One region of the Cobetia sp. 5-11-6-3 genome, then DNA from elsewhere that is predicted to be linked to it. Evidence: predicted binding sites of a transcription regulator. Region 1 holds the regulator's gene; the other holds the start of a gene.
The links. Region 1 encodes FNR, which switches genes on or off when oxygen is low (the NO sensors DNR and NnrR bind a similar motif). Its sites were predicted from a motif close to TTGATNTANATCAA; they were not measured.
Positions count from the first base shown of each region.

Region 1 (5,733 bases):
GCATATCGATTGCCGCGGGCTTCGCGTCGGGGCATGGCCAATCCGAATATCCCTGGCCACTCAACCTGTTGATGCTGGCAGTGTGGATCGCGGTCGCGTGGCTCTTCCATGTCAACTGGAAGGCAGGACCGACAGCGCGCCTGCCCGTGGCTGGCTGGTGCTTCATTGGCTGTCTGGTGATGATACTGATGCAGCATACCCTGCTGTCACTGGCGGTGCCCCTGGGCCCGCTGACATCGTTGCCCATGTTCTCAGGCAGTCTGGACGCGCTGCTGCAGAGCTGGCAGAAGGGAATGCTGCCCGGCGGCATGCTGGCACTGGGCTTCATTGCCATGGCGTATCAGGCACTCTCGGGACTGACCCGCCAGCCCCTTCACTCTCACCGTCTGGCCATCATCAGCTTCTGGCTGCTGGTATTGCTGCTGCCCTGGAGCGGTGCGGTGCTGCTGCACGCCAGTGCCCTGCCCCAGTGGAGCCAGGCGCTGGGAATGGCGATGGGGCTCCTGCTGCTGGCGCCGGGACTGGCCATTCCTCTCAACGGCCTGCTGACCCTCAAGGCGGACTGGCCCTCCCTGCGCCATCATCCTCAGACCTGCCTGCTCGGCGCGGCCCTGCTCTTTCTGGCCATCAGCGTGATGGAGCATGTGGCACTGTCCATCGCCCCGCTCAACGACATGACCTTCAGCGCCGCCGGCAGCCTCTCGCCGGCCGGCACACTGGGCGTCATCGGTCTGGTCAGCGTGCTCATGCTCTACCGTCTGCGGCTGCCTGAAGCACCCTCGGCGCTGATCATGACCCACGCCTGGCTGGCCATCGCCGGCATGTTGCTCTGCATCGCTGCCAGCTGGACCACCACCCTGCTGCAGGGCAGCCTGTGGCATGCCGTAGACGCAGAGGGACAACCGCTGCACTCCCTCGCCGACGTCCTGGCGGTGGCTCGCCCGCCGATGCTGATGACGCTGGTGGGGCTGAGTTGCTGGGCACTCGGCCTGCTGCTGATGGCAGCGTATCTCCTGCGCGCCTCCCGCCGTCCCATCACGCGCTCCTCTACCCAGCGCGCTCATCACCACATCGGGGATTCACACGCTCGGGGGAGGACACCGGCATGAGACACGTACTGCTCGAACGGCATCCGGGCCTGATGGCCGCGCTCTGCGTGATGGCGGCAAGTGTCGGCGCGCTGGCCCAGTTGCTGCCTCTGGGGTTTCAGGAGGCAGGGCAAGAAGTGACACCGCTGGATACGCTGGCGCTGGAGGGACAGCGCCTTTACCTGCGGGAAGGCTGCCAACAATGCCATACCCGAATGGTGCGGGATCTGCCGGGAGACCAGGCACGCCATGCAAGCCGGGACGCCGCCTCCCGCCACCTCATGGAGCGACCGGCCCTGTGGGGCAACGCTCGTCAAGGCCCTGACCTGAGCCGCCTCCCGGCGGAACATGATGAGGCCTGGCAACGCCTGCACCTGTACTCGCCGCGCCACAAGGTGGCGGATTCCAGCATGCCGGCCTACCCCTGGCTGTTCGAGCACGCCCTGAGCGGCGAGGGTGTCGCCGAGCGAATGCGGGCCCTGCAGGCGCTTGGCGTGCCCTACCGAGACGACGAGATCCTCGCGGCGCCCGCCCGGGTACGCGGCAAGGCCGAGGCGACCGCTCTGCTGGCCTATCTTCAACAGACGGATCCCCTTCGGCACTCATCCGCGACAGCACCCGACCCGACAGGGGAGACACTCGCCACACTGACACTGACGACAGGAGCTGCACCATGAACCTGCTGGCAAACGTCGATCTGCCACTGTTCTGGCAGGCATGGATCAGCATGCTCACGCTGGGCAGCCTGGCCTTCTGCACGCTGTTGCTTGTCGGGCTTCGCTCGCGCAGCACCTCACCCGATGATGACCTGCAGGGAGATGGGCCAGGCGACGAACACCGCATTGACGGCACCCCTCAGCCGGACAGGCCGCTGCCGCTGGTCTGGAGTCTGCTGTTTCTGCTCACGCTGCTGGTCAGCATGGGGCAGATCGTCATGTCCTTGAGTGGATGATGTCACCTGGCTCTCCCGAGTCGGATGAGGCAGGGCGTCGCAACCTGCCCCTTCGGGAGGTTCTGCGTCTAGAGTCATGCAGGACATCACGACACAATCAGAATTATCTAATATAATGCGCGCGATTCACGGAGCACTTCACATCCCGCCCCACAGGACGGGAACCCGTTCTGGGAAGTGCGCCTGACAGGTATCATTGACGGACAGCACCGACAGGCAGCAGCGACTCAGTCCATGAGGATGCTGCCTCTCCGTACAGGACCATGGAATCGCCCTGTACCAGGTGTCGCACCCGGACACCCCCACCCGAAACCCGCCCCCCACGAGTTTCGGCGTAATGCCCCAGGAGAGTCACCATGACGGCCCAGACAACGGCATCCCATCGATTGCGTGCGCATGAAGCACGCTGTCAGACCTGCTCGCTCAGCTCACTGTGTCTGCCGCTGGCACTGAACATGGAAGCCATCGACCAGTTCGACTCCATCATTCGGCGCCGCGCGCCGCTCAGAAAGGGCGAGGTTCTCTTCACCCAGGGCGAGCCCTTCGACTGCGTCTTCACGGTGCGCTCGGGCAGCCTGAAACAGATCAACACCGAGAACAGTGGCACGGAGCAGCTCACCGGTTTCTTCCTGCCCAGCGAGCTGGCTGGACTGGATGCCATCGACAGCAATGCCTACCCCGGCAGCGCCGTGGCACTCGAGACCACGACCGTGTGCGAGATTCCCTTCGATCGCCTCGATGCGCTTTCCGCCCAACTGCCGGAACTGCGCACCCAGCTGTTCAAGAGCCTGAGCAAGGAGCTGCATGAGGATCGTCGGATGATGATGCTGCTGTCGCGCAAGACGGCAGATGAGCGCCTGGCCAGCTTCCTGGTCAACCTCTCTCAGCGCTTCCGTCGCCGCGGCTATTCGCCATACAGTTTCCGTCTTTCCATGTCCCGCGCCGACATCGGCAATTACCTGGGACTGGCCGTGGAAACCATCAGCCGTATCCTGACGCGTTTCCAGGCTCAGGGGCTGGTGGATATCCAGGCGCGCGAGGTCCATATCCTGCACCTGGATGGCCTGATAGAGCTGGCAGAAGGAGAGTGTCAGGGCGGTCGCTGACCCCCGTGATGCCATCTCTCTCACCACGAAGGCCCGCCACATCCTCATGTGGCGGGCCTTCGTGTGTTCCAGACAGTGCCAGGCGGCTCGGAGACGCTCAGCGATTCTGCAGACGGTTGTAATCTAGCAACCCGGCCTCGACGGGACGATCCGCATAATTGGCACGCAGCACGCTGTCCGAGAACTGCCAGAAGCGTGGGTCGGTGCGCCGCACTCCGATATCGGCCATCAGCTGTCGATAGTCCGCCTCATCCTTGAGCACGGCGACCCGCCGTGCCAATCCCTGCAGCGACTCGGGTGTCAGATGCCAGAAGGCATTCGGATAATCCCCGGCCACGCCGCGCAGCACATCCAGCGTATCGCGCTCAGGACGCCGATTGGCTTCCTCGTCGAACAGGCTGGTGATGTTGGCATGAGCCGAGTTGCGCAGCACGCTGAACAACTGTGGGTGCTCGCTTCCCTCCCGTTCCAGCGCAATGATGGTGACTTCCGGCAGCAGGCTGGCCGCCAGACCACTCACCTCGCTCAAGGCCTTCAATTCGCGGCGCACGGCATCATCCTCCAGCGTCTCCAGGCTACGCTCGTGGACAAGTTCCGGCGCCAGGCGCTCGCGCAGGCGACGCATCAACCCAATGCGCGCCTTATCCGGTGAGGAAAGCTCTCCCGGTGTCCAGACGATATCGCTCGGGGCATCAAACTGGGGCGGCTTCTTGAACAGCAGCTTTTCCAGCCCAGAATCCACATCCTGATACCAGCTGTCATGCACTGCCTGACGCTCGCCGGCAGGCAGAAGCGCCAGCAGGTTGTTCTCGCCTTCCATGCGCAGGAAGTCCATGTACAGGCGCGTGGTCAGCTGGTGGCCGAGGTTGCCATAGACATCGAAGCCGGCCACCAGCAGGTAATGGATGCGCTCAAGCATCGGGTAATCGATCACCCAGGCCGTCTTGGGCACATTGCCGACCAGCCCTTTCATCACGGCGGCATTGTCGAAGTGACGATAGACCGTCAGGGCGGCATTGGGGTTGTGATCGCCACCCTCGCCACCTTGCCAGCCGCTGCCGTCCCACAACAGCTGCATGTCCAGACGCAGATTGCCGTCCTCGTAGGCCTGCATCATCAGCTTTTGCTTGGCCTGCAGATAGGCCTGCTGCTTGCGCTCGAACTTGATCCACGAGGAGATGGGCAATGCATTGCTGCTCTGCTCGGCAGGCAGGCTGAGATTCTCGCCCTCCCGTGCCAGGGTGCGCTCGACCTGCGGCAGGCTGAACAGTGATGGATCGGTGAAACTGACCCAGAAGTGGTCATTGATGACGTCCACGGCCACCTGGCCACGACAGACCGGCCCCTTGATGAAGCCCATGATGGTGTTCTGCGATTCATCCAGCATGAAGCGGTAACGTGACTCGGCAGGGATCGCCTCGAACGTCAGGAAGGGATTGGACGCCGTCTTGAGGTCATAGCCAGGCAGGTCATCCACCGTATAGTCCGGCGCGAGGAACAGCGACTGCCAGCGTTCCAGGCGCGCGTCACTCAGCGAATAGGGCAGATGATTCTTGGCCAGGATCGTCGAGCGCTCCTGCCATAGACGGTAATAGACGCGAGGACGCCCGGCCTCGTCATGCGGCATGACGTCACGACCATCTCCGGGATAGGCCGCGTAGGGAGCGTCATAGGGGCGGCGCGAGGAGATGCGCTGGATGGGCTCGCCGGGCGGCGTACTGGAGCGCACCAGCGAGAAGAAGATCGGCCGGCCATTGGCCCCCTTCGCTTCCGGGAAATACAGGTGGGTCAGGAAGAGGTGCTCGTAGATGTAGCGACTCATCAGACGCTGCTTGAGGCTGTCACCATTGAGGAAGGCTTCCACCTGCTGAATCCGTGGCACCAGGGCCTCAGACACCGGGCGCACCTTGGTCATCGGGGAGCCCTGCGCCAACCAGTTGACCAGCGTACGGTGCTCCTCATCACTGATCTGCGGCAGCGCATACGGCATGCCCCAGTCCGGGTGATCTTCCGCGAAGGCATCATAGCGCTCGATGGGCGCGCACACCTGACTGCGATTGAGCGACAGATCGAAGCGGTCTTCCGGCAGCAGGCCTTCCTCCGTCACCGGCAGGGGTTGCTTGCGCTTCTGGCTCAGCGAGCGGAACAGCACACTGCCTTCCAGATTGGCGAGCGCCGAGTCGTTGCGCTCGTTGAGCACCGGCGAGAAGTTCATGTCACGCCATTCAGCGGTGCTGTCGGCATCCTCGAACAGTCGCGTCAGATTGGCCGCCAGCAAGCGGGTGCCGTCATAGACAGGGGCGGGATTGATACCGCGGTCGATCCCGGCCGCCGAGGACATCTTGAGCTGGCACGGGGCGTCATAGCAGCCATGGCAGACCACGCAACGCGTCTCGAGGATCGGCTTGACCTCATCTTCCCAATGCCTCCCCGCCAGACTATCGCCGGACACGACGCGATCGCGTGGCTCGGGCGTCCCGAAACGCGCATCCAGCTGATGCACGGTGACGGCGCTACATCCTCCCAGCAACAGGATGACGAGGATGCTCCAGCGCCAGCGCGGGGTATGCCACAGGCGTCGAAGGGA
Region 1 covers NZ_BLWJ01000002.1:114,262-119,994, reverse strand. The annotation lists gene HXS66_RS04450 (cbb3-type cytochrome c oxidase subunit I) at 1-1,109, shown strand, start outside; gene HXS66_RS04445 (cbb3-type cytochrome c oxidase subunit II) at 1,106-1,765, shown strand; gene HXS66_RS04440 (hypothetical protein) at 1,762-2,040, shown strand; gene fnr (fumarate/nitrate reduction transcriptional regulator Fnr) at 2,397-3,146, shown strand; gene HXS66_RS04430 (fatty acid cis/trans isomerase) at 3,244-5,733, opposite strand, start outside.

Region 2 (5,733 bases), 250 kb from region 1:
CGCCAGCCAGCATGACCTTCTGGGCCACGCTTTCAGACAGACATTCGAGAATGATCGGGGCAACGCCATGACACCGCAGATCCACTACTACCACGCACATCTCTACTACACCGATGAGCAGAGTCTGGCCGCCGCTCGCGAGCTGGCGGCCCAGGCCGAGCAGCACTTTCCCCTGCGCGTCGGTCGCTTCCATGAGCAGCCGGTAGGCCCGCACCCGCTGTGGAGCTGTCAGCTGTCCTTCGCTCCCGAAGACTTCGGGCGCATCATCCCGTGGCTGGCGCTCAATCGCGGCACGCTGGACATCTTCGTGCATGCCGGCACCGGTGATGATCTCTTCGATCACACCCAGGGCGTGATGTGGCTGGGCAGCTCCCACCCGCTGAATCTGCACGTCTTCGGCGATGAGTGAGGCTCGGACGTCGCCCGACACGCTATCATCGCCTTGCCGCCTTCGCCTTACCCACTGACTCAAGGATGACCCCATGACTCGACTGCGCCGCCTATCCCCTCGTGCCGCCCTGCTGGGCGTGATCGCCTCTGGCCTGCTGCTGGCCGGCTGTGACGACAATGAGGTCGGGGATGTCTCGCTGGGCCTGTTCACCACCAAGGACATCAAGATCGAGAGCCTGATCGACCCCAAGGTGCCGGGCGTGACCTGTCACCTGAGCAACATCGAGGCGAATCTCGATTTCTCCGATCCCTCCGACATGAGCATCGCCTGCCGCCAAACCGGCCCGATCACCCCGGCGATGCTCGCCGACATCGACACCTCCAAGAGTGGCGAGGAGGTCTATCGCAAGTCCAAGAGCGTGCTGCTCAAGAGCCTCAAGATCCGGCGCATTCTGGACCGTGACTCCCAGAGCCTGCTCTACATCGCCTACAGCACCAAGGAAACCAGCGGCAGCTTCAAGCATGCGCTGAGCAGCGTGCCGCTATGGGGCAGCGAGGCCTGGCAGGCTCCCGCGGCGCAGTGAGTCGACTCGGCACCTGAATCAAGCCCTGACTCATCAAGCCCTGACTCATCAAGCCCTGACTCATCAAGCGCTGATTCATCAAGTGCTGACTCATAAAGCGAAAGCTTCACCATCATCCCTTGAAGTTGTGGGGTGTCGCTCCAAGGTCTTGATCAACGGCTAGCCAGTCGGATTTTCATTCGCATGAGGCAAAGGAGTGACACACGATGTCGAGCCCGGAGCACAAGCAGAAGATCTGGAAGCTGATCAAGGATGTGAAGGTCGGCATGTTGGTGACGCAGGGTGACGGCATGCCACATGCCCGCCCGATGCATCTGGTACAGGATGACTACGACGGCACCCTGTGGTTCTTCACGCGAGCCAGTGCCGAGAAGGTGTTTGAAGCAAAGAAGGACAGCGAGGTCTGCCTGAGCTTTTCCGATCAGGATGATGGCGTCTATGTGTCGCTGAGCGGTCATGCCAATCTGCACCGCGATCAGGGCCTGATCGACAAGTTCTGGAATCCGTTCGTGGCCGCCTGGTTCCCGGAAGGCAAGGATGACCCCGATGTCACTCTGCTAGAGGTCAAGGTGCAATCCGGTGAGCACTGGAAGGCCAAGGAGAGCAAGGCGTATCAACTCTATGAGATTGCGCGCGCCAACCTCGACAAGGACCACACCCCGGACATGGGCGAGAACGAGAAATTCGGCACGGTATGAGCAGAAGCCCGAGCTCGTCATGGAGAGCTCGTTGAAGTGCCCGCGTGAGAGTTGACGCACACGGCCATGCCAGACACGACAACGCCAGCCCAAGGGCTGGCGTTGTCGTGTCTGGTCTCCTGCCGCCTGCCGAATCCTGCCGAATCCTGCAGACCTGTCGTCGGTGGAGAGAGTTCAAGTTCAGGACAGCGAACGCCTCAAGACTTCATGTCGAGCACGATGCGCCCCTCGATTTTGCCGTCGATCATGCGCCCGAAGATGTCATTGATATCCTCGAGCCTGCCGGTCTGCACGGTGGCCGCGACCTTGCCTTCCGCGGCGAAGTCCAGCGCCTCCTGCAGGTCCTGACGCGTGCCGACGATGGAGCCACGCACCGTGATGCCGTTGAGCACCGTGGAGAAGATCGGCAGCGGGAAGTCACCCGGCGGCAGGCCGTTGAGCACCAGGGTACCGCCACGGCGCAGCATGTTCTGGGCCTGATCGAAGGCCTTGGGCGATACCGCCGTCACCAGTGCGCCGTGCGCGCCGCCGATCTCGCGCTTGATGACGGCTGCCGGATCTTCCTTCATGGCATTCACGGTCACGGTGGCCCCCAGACGGCGGGCCAGATCCAGCTTGGCATCATCGACATCCACCGCCGCCACGTTCAGGCCCATGGCGCGGGCGTACTGCACCGCCATGTGACCCAACCCGCCGATCCCCGAGATCACCACCCACTGACCGGGGCGAGTGTCGGTCATCTTGAGCCCCTTGTAGACCGTGACCCCGGCGCACAGCACCGGCGCGATCTCCACGAAGCCCACGCTGTCCGGCAGACGCCCCACGTAGCCGGCATCCGCCAGCGTGTACTGGGCAAAGCCGCCATTCACCGAATAGCCGGTGTTCTGCTGGCTCTCGCACAGCGTCTCCCAACCGCCTAGGCAGTGCTCGCAATGGCCACAGGCCGAGTAGAGCCAGGGCACCCCGACCCGGTCGCCTTCCTTGACGTGGGTCACACCCTCGCCCACCGCCGCGATGGTGCCGACGCCCTCATGGCCGGGAATGAACGGCGGGTTGGGCTTCACCGGCCAGTCGCCATGCGCGGCGTGCAGGTCGGTGTGACAGACCCCGGAGGCGGCGACCTCGACCAGAATCTCGCCACGCCCCGGTCGCGGTACCGCGACTTCCTCGATCACCAGCGGTGCACCGAATTCACGTACCACGGCGGCTTTCATGCTGTTATCCATGATGGACTCCTCATTCATTGTCGAAAGACGAACCTTGGAAAGGCGAGCCAGAGATCAGGCGGAGAGTGCGATCCCGTCCGGTCGTGAGCGAGGGCCAGTGTTCGCGCACGCCCCGGACCTGCCTCTTCATTGAAACCAGACGCGGTGCTCCCTGCCCTGCGCCAGATCAAGCAAGTCGGATCTGGCGCGGGCATCGAGAGGAATTCCTCGAGGAGGCATCGCGGGAGGTGGATTCAGCGCCACTAGCCTCGGTGGCGCTGACGGTCAGGCCTAGAAGAAGCCGAGTGGATTGATGTCGTAGCTGACCAGCAGGTTCTTGGTCTGCTGGTAGTGTTCCAGTGCCATCTTGTGGGTCTCGCGACCGACACCGGATTTCTTGTAGCCACCGAAGGCGGCATGGGCGGGATACTGGTGGTAGCAGTTGGTCCACACGCGACCGGCCTGGATACCGCGCCCCATGCGGAAGGCGACATTCATGTCGCGACTCCAGACACCGGCGCCGAGACCGAATTCGGTGTCATTGGCGATGGCCAGCGCCTCTGCCTCGTCACGGAAGGTGGTGACGGCGACCACCGGCCCGAAGATCTCCTCCTGGAAGACACGCATCGCGTTGTGGCCCTTCAGCAGGGTCGGCTGGATGTAATAGCCGTTGGCCAGCTCGTTCTCCAGCTGCTCGCTGCTGCCGCCGGTGAGCACCTCGGCCCCCTCCTCACGGGCGATATCCATGTAGGACATGATCTTGTCGAACTGCTCGCGGGAGGCCTGGGCGCCGACCTGCACGTCGGTATCCAGCGGATTGCCGCGCTTGATGGTCTTCACGCGCTCCATCACCCGGGCCATGAAGTCGTCGTAGATGCTTTCCTGGATCAGAGCGCGTGACGGGCAGGTGCACACCTCGCCCTGATTGAAGAACGCCAGCACCAGCCCTTCGGCAGCCTTGTCGATGAACTCGGGCTCGGCATTCATGATGTCGGCGAAGTAGATGTTGGGGGACTTGCCGCCCAGCTCCACCGTGGAGGGAATGATGGTCTCCGCGGCGCACTTGAGGATGTGCGAGCCCACGGGGGTGGAACCGGTGAAGGCGATCTTGGCGATGCGCTTGCTGGTCGCCAGCGCCTGTCCCGCCTCGGCGCCGTAGCCGTTGACGATGTTGAGCACCCCTGCCGGCAGCAGGTCATTGATCAGTTCCGCCAGCACCAGGATCGAGGCCGGGGTCTGCTCCGCCGGCTTGAGCACCACGCAGTTGCCGGCCGCCAGCGCCGGGCCCAGCTTCCAGGCCGCCATCAGGATCGGGAAGTTCCACGGGATGATCTGCCCCACCACCCCCAGCGGCTCGTGGAAGTGATAGGAGACGGTATTGGCATCGATGTCCGCCGCGGTGCCCTCCTGGGAGCGCAGGCAACCGGCGAAGTAGCGGAAGTGATCCGCCGCCAGCGGGATATCGGCGTTCAGCGTCTCGCGCACCGCCTTGCCGTTGTCCCAGGTCTCGGCGACCGCCAGCATCTCGAGATTCTGCTCGATGCGATCCGCGATCCTGAGCAGGATGTTGGAGCGCTCCTGCACCGAGGTCTTGCCCCAGGCGGGGGCTGCCTTGTGGGCGGCGTCCAGCGCGAGATCGATATCTTCCGCACTCGATCGCGGGATACGGCAGAACACCTCGCCCGTCACCGGGCTGACATTGTCGAAATATTCCCCCTTCACCGGCTCGACGAAACGCCCGCCGATGTAATTGCCGTAGGTGTCCTTGAACGTGACCAGCGCGTCGGCGCTGCCCGGGGAGGCGTAGATCATGGCGAACTCCTGTGGGTCGGATTCACGAGTGGCGCTCGTGATCGACGACCTGTTGTTGTAAGTCACGTGGACAGGAGATGGCGCTCCTGTCCCTCGCCTGACCGTCAATGACTGCATCAATGACTGCATCAAGAACTGCTTGATCAGGCGACCCTCACAGTCTTGTTCACTTGTGGCATTCGCGACATGCGCCCATGGGCGGAAACCGTCTCATCCCTTGGGAGGAGAAAAGGGAGAGACCCGGCAGGCAAGAAAGATGGGACAGGAAGACAGAGGAAGAAAGGAAAGGCAGGCCATACCGCGAAGGCCGCAAGGCACGACACCACGCCATGACGTTATGCTCAGGGTAGCTATTGTCAGCAAGGTCATGATCAGGAAAGCCATGGCCTGGAACGTCATGACCAGAACATCGCCCGCCAACGACCGGCCAGGAGCCTTCATGTACCGTCTGCTGATCGCGGATGACCATCCGCTGTTCCGTGATGCCATCAGTCGTACCCTGAATCTGGCCGTCGCTGACGGCTCTACGCCAGAATACGAGCTGCTGCAGGCCGCCAGTCTCGAGGAAGCGCTCAGCGTGATCGCTCATCATGCTGACAGCCTCGACCTGCTGCTGCTGGATCTCGACCTGCCCGACAGCCACGGCCTGGAAGGCCTGGCGCGCCTGCGCGAGGAGGCAGACTGGCTGCCGGTGGCGATTCTCTCCGCCCACGAGGCGCGCGAGACGGTACTCGAGGCATTGGCGCTCGGTGCGGTGGGGTATCTGTCCAAGTCGAGTTCGGCGCAGACCCTGCGCGATGCCCTCGCACGCATGCTGGCCGGGGAGGTCTACGTGCCTGCCCAGTTGATGCGCGCTGCGCCGCGTCCAGCGCCGCTCTCAGCATCATCTGCATCATCGGCACCAGCATCATCGGTACCAGTGCCACCGCCAGCGCCCCAACTGGCGCCGAGCCTCAGCGATGCTGAATTCGCGCGGCGCTGGCAGACCCTCACCACCAAGCAGCGCGGCGTGCTGGAGCGCATGGTGCTGGGCGAGTCCAACAA
Region 2 covers NZ_BLWJ01000002.1:361,884-367,616, reverse strand. The annotation lists gene HXS66_RS05455 (DOPA 4,5-dioxygenase family protein) at 68-409, shown strand; gene HXS66_RS05450 (CreA family protein) at 483-974, shown strand; gene HXS66_RS05445 (pyridoxamine 5'-phosphate oxidase family protein) at 1,181-1,672, shown strand; gene adhP (alcohol dehydrogenase AdhP) at 1,870-2,898, opposite strand; gene HXS66_RS05435 (aldehyde dehydrogenase family protein) at 3,169-4,689, opposite strand; gene HXS66_RS05430 (response regulator transcription factor) at 5,129-5,733, shown strand, end outside.
Region 2: the regulator FNR is predicted to act here: its motif matches at 3,055-3,068, upstream of adhP (alcohol dehydrogenase AdhP).